DNA from 2 places in the Flavobacterium rhizophilum genome. Region 1 is predicted to be linked to the other one. Evidence: riboswitches for the same ligand, from Rfam matches in the RefSeq annotation. Region 1 holds a riboswitch; the other holds the start of a gene.
The links. A riboswitch is a leader RNA that binds a small molecule or an ion and turns the genes downstream of it on or off. The one in region 1 is predicted to bind thiamine pyrophosphate.
Positions count from the first base shown of each region.

Region 2: another riboswitch for thiamine pyrophosphate. It lies ahead of thiS (sulfur carrier protein ThiS); the one in region 1 lies ahead of thiM (hydroxyethylthiazole kinase).

Region 1 is NZ_JBELQB010000011.1:85,817-89,243, reverse strand. It holds gene ABS768_RS14210 (sodium:calcium antiporter) at 1-199, shown strand, start outside; gene ABS768_RS14205 (TIGR00266 family protein) at 263-1,063, shown strand; TPP riboswitch at 1,159-1,251, shown strand; gene thiM (hydroxyethylthiazole kinase) at 1,320-2,123, shown strand; gene thiE (thiamine phosphate synthase) at 2,116-2,748, shown strand; gene thiD (bifunctional hydroxymethylpyrimidine kinase/phosphomethylpyrimidine kinase) at 2,745-3,427, shown strand, end outside.
Region 2 is NZ_JBELQB010000001.1:421,578-425,004, reverse strand. It holds gene ABS768_RS01985 (efflux RND transporter periplasmic adaptor subunit) at 1-1,170, shown strand, start outside; TPP riboswitch at 1,272-1,369, shown strand; gene thiS (sulfur carrier protein ThiS) at 1,440-1,646, shown strand; gene thiC (phosphomethylpyrimidine synthase ThiC) at 1,678-3,427, shown strand, end outside.

The sequences.
Region 1 (3,427 bases):
ATATACCAAGGGACTTCTTTTAAAAGATGCTGCCGATATTAATGTAATGACGGTTTTTATTGTGCTGATGATGACAGCTGTGGCTATTATAGGTTTTATATTCCCGTACCAGAAGAAAAGGATATTTATGGCTTGGGATACACTGGTTATATTTCTGCTTTATGTGTTTAGCCTTGTACTGCTCTATAACTTAGGTTAAAGGTGTAACAAATAGTGCTTTTTGACAACTAATAATTAATCAAATCAAAAAACAATAAAGAAAATGACATCACACGAAATTGACTACCATATATATGGTGAAGAAATGCAATATGTAGAAATAGAGCTTGATCCGCAGGAAGCTGTAGTGGCCGAGGCAGGTAGCTTTATGATGATGGATACCGGTATACACATGGATACCATTTTTGGCGACGGTTCTAACCAAACACAGGGTGTTATGGGTAAGCTGTTCTCGGCAGGTAAAAGGCTACTTACAGGGGAAAGCCTGTTCATGACAGTGTTTTTAAACCAATACCACGGTAAACGAAAAGTAAGTTTTGCTTCTCCTTACCCGGGTAAAATTGTACCTATAGACCTAAGCGAATACGGCGGACGCTTTATCTGCCAAAAGGATGCTTTCCTTTGTGCGGCAAAAGGAGTGTCGGTAGGGATTGAGTTCTCCCGAAAATTAGGCAGAGGTCTGTTTGGTGGTGAAGGTTTTATTATGCAGAAACTCGAAGGTGACGGTATGGCATTTGTACATGCCGGAGGTACACTGGCTCGCAAAGAATTACAAGCAGGCGAAGTACTTAAGGTAGATACAGGCTGTATTGTAGGCTTTACTAAAGATGTGCATTATGACATCGAATTTGTAGGCGGTATTAAAAATTCCATTTTTGGAGGTGAAGGACTGTTTTATGCGACGCTTCGTGGTCCGGGTGTGGTATATATACAATCGTTGCCGTTTAGTAGGCTTGCAGGAAGAATTTATGCTTCGGCACCTCAGGGTGGAGGTCAGCAAAGAGGCGAAGGTAGCATACTGGGCGGACTGGGTAACCTGCTTGACGGAGATAACAGATTCTAATTAAAAATAAACATAGTATACAAAAGGGCTTTTTAAGCCCTTTTGTATTTTAACACTGAGTGTTTTATTCACACCATAACTATATGTATATTTGATGCTGGCTTTAGGGGTATTCTGTAAAGAATTGAGAGAGTCCCTTTGAACCTGATTCGGTTTATACCGGCGTAGGGAAAAGCGTATCTGTATACACTTCTATATCCTGATTTCTTTTCGGGAAACTCTTAAGCCATATTTACGCACCATAAAAAACTTAAATATGAGAGAGTCCCTTTGGAAATCTGTTTTACAACTAAGGCAAAATTCCCCTTTGGTACATAATATTACCAATTATGTGGTAATGAACAACACGGCAAATGCACTATTGGCAGCAGGGGCATCGCCTATTATGGCACATGCCCATGCTGAGATTGAAGAGATGGTGAGCATTTGCGGAGCCACGGTTATAAATATAGGTACGCTTGACGAATACTGGATTGAAAGCATGTATAAGGCTGCTGCAAAAGCCCAACAATTGGGTAAGTCCTGGGTGTTGGACCCTGTAGGGGCGGGAGCAAGCAATCTTCGTAATACTACAGTGGCACAGCTACTGAAATATAAACCGACAGTAATTCGTGGTAATGCATCAGAGATTATGGCACTGGCCAATGCCGGAGGACAGTCAAAAGGGGTAGACAGTACGCATCAGTCTGCAGAGGCTATAGCTTCTGCCAAATGGCTTAACGAAAATACAGGAGCCGTAGTTTGTATATCGGGTGCTACCGATGTGATTGTTTCTGCAAATCAAAAGATATTTATCGATAACGGGCATGTAATGATGACAAAAGTAACCGGGCTTGGTTGTACAGCCACGGCTCTTATTGGTGCTTTTGTAGCTAGTGAACCTGATAATGCTGAAGGGGCTACAGCAGCAGCTATGGCATTACTTGCTATTGCTGGGGAGATTGCCGTACAACAGTCTGAAGGACCGGGTAGTTTGCAAATGCATCTGCTGGATAAGTTGTATAATCTTACCGAAGATGAATTCAACACTCATCTAAAAGTAACTATTAAAAATGACTAAGCCGTTTCCATATAAGCTATATCTGGTAATAAGCCAAGAAGCCTGCTGTGGCAGGGATATGCTTTGGGTTGCCGAACAGGCAGTGAAAGGCGGAGTCGATTTGGTACAGATAAGGGAGAAGAACAAAAGTTATCCTGATTTTCTTGAAAGCAGCTTAAGGCTAAAGGAAATACTGGACAGATATCGTGTACCGCTTATTGTAAATGATAATCCTTTAGTAGCAGTAAACTGTAATGCTTATGGAGTACATGTAGGGAATTCCGATTTACCTCCGTCTGAAATTAAAAAGAAATGGCCTGATTGTAATATGACAGGCTATTCGGTAGAATATTTGGAGCAGCTTTCAGGAACGGAAATTCAGTTTGCCGATTACCTTGGGGTAAGTCCGGTATTCAGTACGCCAACAAAAACCGATACGGTTACCGAATGGGGGTTGGAGGGGATAGCCAAGATAAAGAGTATTACAGATAAGCCTCTTGTGGCAATAGGAGGGATTAATGAAACAAATGCTCAAGAGGTAATACAGGCAGGAGCCGATTGTCTTGCAGTGGTATCGGCAATATGTGCTGCCGATAATCCAACTATTGCTGCCCAAACATTACGAAACTTAATTGAAACAGCATGAAAAAGAAATATACATACCCAACAGTGCTAACAATAGCAGGTACCGATCCCAGCGGAGGAGCAGGTATTCAGGCCGACCTGAAAACATTTTCGGCATTGGGATGTTATGGCATGTCGGTTATTACTGCTCTGGTTGCACAAAATACCACAGGCGTAAGGGGTATACATAATGTCCCTGCACAATTTGTAGAGCAGCAGTTGGATGCTGTTATGGAAGATATCCGTCCAAATGCCATTAAAATAGGAATGGTACATACCTCGCAGCTTGTTGAGGTAATTGCAGCCACACTTAAAAAGTACCCTGATATTCCGGTGGTGTTCGATCCGGTTATGGTGGCTACCAGTGGTGATGAGCTCATTGAGGATGCTACTATAGAGGTAATCGTTTCACAGCTTTTTCCGTTGGTTACACTAATTACACCAAATATGGATGAGGCTTCCTTGTTGGCCAATATGCCTATTGAAACCGTAGCCCAAATGCAGCAGGCAGGACAGGTAATAAACCGTACAGGTTGTAAGGCTCTTTTAATGAAAGGGGGACACCTGAAAACAAAACAGCTTACCTCAATCCTTATGGATAAGAACGGAATTGTAAATACCTATGTTTCCGATAAGGTAGATACCAATAATGTACATGGTTCAGGCTGCACACTGTCGTCTGCTATTGCTTCTTATCTGGC
Region 2 (3,427 bases), on a different contig from region 1:
GAAGTAGAACTTAATGAGGCGCAGTTTAAGGCTGCCGACATAGAGTTAGGGACTTACTCGATGAAAAACCTAAGTGAAGTAATAAACGCTAACGGATATACAAAATTACCACCACAAAATCAGGCCGATGTATCGGTACACATGACGGGAATTGTTACGGCAATCAAAGTGATAGAAGGCGAGGAGGTTAAAAAGGGTCAGGTACTGGCAGTGCTGGAAAGTCCGGAGTTTGCCCGTTTGCAGGAGGCCTACCTTACGTCAAAAAATAATCTGCAGTTCCTGGAACTGGAATACGAAAGACAAAAAATATTAAGCGAAGAGAATGTAAATTCCAAAAAGGTATTTCAGCGTACCAAATCGGATTACGAAATCGAAAAGGCAAAATTCAATTCGCTTGATAAGCAGCTTAGTATGCTTAACCTGAGTAAAAGCTCTGTAAATTCCATCATGGCAATCACGGCACCTATTTCGGGGCACGTTACCGAAATCAACATTACACTTGGTGCTAATGCCGAAGTAGGTAAGCCATTACTTACCATAGTAGATAATTCAAAACTGCATGTCGATCTTTTGGTTTATGAAAAAGATTTGTATAAAATTAAACCGGGACAAAATGTTCGTTTTGTACTTACTAACCAGAGCAATACCGAGATTACGGGTAAAATATTCAATATAGGAAAATCATTTGAAAACGATACTAAGTCAGTTGCAGTTCATGCCGATATTGTAAATAAGGAAGAGAAACTGATTGCGGGTATGTATGTAAATGCACTAATAGATGTTGGAGAAATAGAAGTACAGGCCTTACCTAATGATGCTATTATAAAAGCAGACGGAAGGGAGTACATTTTTGTTTTGGAAGAAGAACACCATCATGATGAGCAGGGAGGTCATTCACATGACGACGGGCATAATCACGATGATAAGGATATACATAATCATGACGCTGCCGAAGGGCATTCTCACGATGATGGTCATGAGCATGATGAAGAGGGAGAAATGTACCATTTTCAGCGTATAGAGGTAAAAACAGGTACATCTCAGTTGGGGTATACACAGGTTACCGTACTTCAAAAAATAGACGACCATGCCAAAATAGTGCTTAAAGGTGCTTATTATATTCAGAGTCATCTTATTAAGAGTGATGGCGGCGGTGGTCATCACCATTAAAATAAAATACTATGTAGTTAAAATAAGGCCTCCTGTTTAGGGAGGCTTTATTTTTTTAACAGGGCTAACTGTAGGTTTTAATAAAAAAACTATAGATTTGTAATCTACTTTAGGGGTGTCTGCACATATGCAGGCTGAGATTTTACCCTCTGAACCTGATACAGTTCATACTGGCGTAGGGAAAAGTAAGATGACTTCTTATAGTGCTGTTATGCACTTTTTGCAGCCATTCCTAAAGTATATTATTTAACCTAATATACTGTTAGCGAATGGAATTACTCATTAACAATCAAAAAAAACAGTTTGCACAGGAAACGCTTACTATTCAGGCATTGCTTGATATTGAGTCGCCACAAAAGCAAAAAGGTATTGCTGTTGCCATAAACAATACCGTAATCCCTAAAACCAACTGGGATTCCTTTCTGTTAAACCCCTCACATCAAATCCTAATTATTTCTGCCACTCAGGGCGGCTAATCTTTTATACCCAATTCTTAAAACTATCATTATGGAAAACAAAGAGCATCAAATATCAAGAACCCCGTTTCCCAATTCAAAAAAAATATATGTAGACGGGCAAATTCACCCTATAAAAGTAGCCATGAGGGAAATTACCCTTAACGATACCAGAATGGCAAATGGTGGTTTGGAAAAAAATCCTCCGGTTACGGTATACGATACATCAGGGCCTTATACAGATGAAAATGTAGCAATTGATGTAAGGAAAGGACTGCCACGAATAAGAGAACAGTGGATAATGGAAAGGGGAGACGTGGAGGAACTTACCGATATTTCTTCAGACTATGGTAAAGAACGCCTTAATGACTCCGGTTTAGATCACCTGCGTTTTGAGTACCTGCACAAACCATTAAAAGCAAAACAGGGAGCAAATGTTTCTCAGTTATATTATGCCAAAAAAGGTATAATAACACCAGAAATGGAATATATAGCAATAAGGGAAAACCAAAAACTGGAAGCTTTTGAACAGGAAAATAAGAACCTGTGCCAGCAGCATCCCGGTAATAGTTTTGGTGCCAATACCCCAAAAAATAAAATAACCCCCGAATTTATTCGTAGTGAAGTAGCTGCCGGACGAGCCGTAATTCCAAATAATATTAACCACCCTGAAAGTGAGCCTATGATTATAGGACGTAACTTTCTTGTAAAAATCAATGCCAATATAGGTAACAGTGCTGTTACATCGAGCATTGAAGAAGAGGTAGAAAAAGCCGTATGGGCCTGCCGCTGGGGTGCCGATACTATAATGGATCTTTCTACAGGGAAAAACATTCATGAAACTAGAGAATGGATTATACGTAACTCCCCTGTGCCTATCGGTACGGTGCCTATTTATCAGGCGTTAGAGAAAGTAAAAGGAAAGGCTGAAGACCTTACCTGGGAAATTTTCAGGGATACCCTTATCGAACAGGCAGAACAGGGAGTATCTTACTTTACTATCCATGCGGGAGTACTTTTACGCTATATACACCTAACAGCAAGTCGTGTTACGGGTATAGTATCAAGGGGAGGTTCCATAATGGCTAAGTGGTGTTTATTCCATCATAAGGAAAACTTTTTATATACCCACTTTGAGGAAATTTGTGAGATTATGAAAGCGTATGATGTGGCTTTCTCTCTTGGTGACGGATTACGCCCGGGATCTCTTGCCGATGCTAACGATGCTGCCCAGTTTGCCGAACTGGAAACACTGGGAGAACTTACCAAAATAGCATGGAAACACGATGTGCAGGTATTTATAGAAGGACCAGGGCACGTACCAATGCACATGATTAAAGAGAATATGGACAAGCAGTTGGCTCATTGTGGTGAGGCTCCGTTTTACACGCTTGGACCATTAACTACAGATATTGCTCCGGGGTATGACCATATTACATCTGCCATTGGTGCAGCTATGATAGGGTGGTACGGTACGGCTATGTTATGCTATGTTACACCAAAAGAACACTTAGGATTACCTAACAAAAAAGATGTTAAGGACGGAGTGATTACTTATAAAATTGCTGCCCATGCTGCCGATTTAGCCAAAGGGCACCCCGGGGCACAATACAGGGATAATGCTTTGAGTAAGGCACGTTTTGAATTTAGATGGGAAGATCAGTTTAACCTAGCTCTTGACCCTGATACTGCTCGTGAGTTCCACGATGAGACCCTGCCTGCAGATGGTGCTAAGGTGGCACACTTTTGCTCTATGTGCGGACCTAAATTCTGCTCCATGAAAATATCTCAGGAGATAAGGG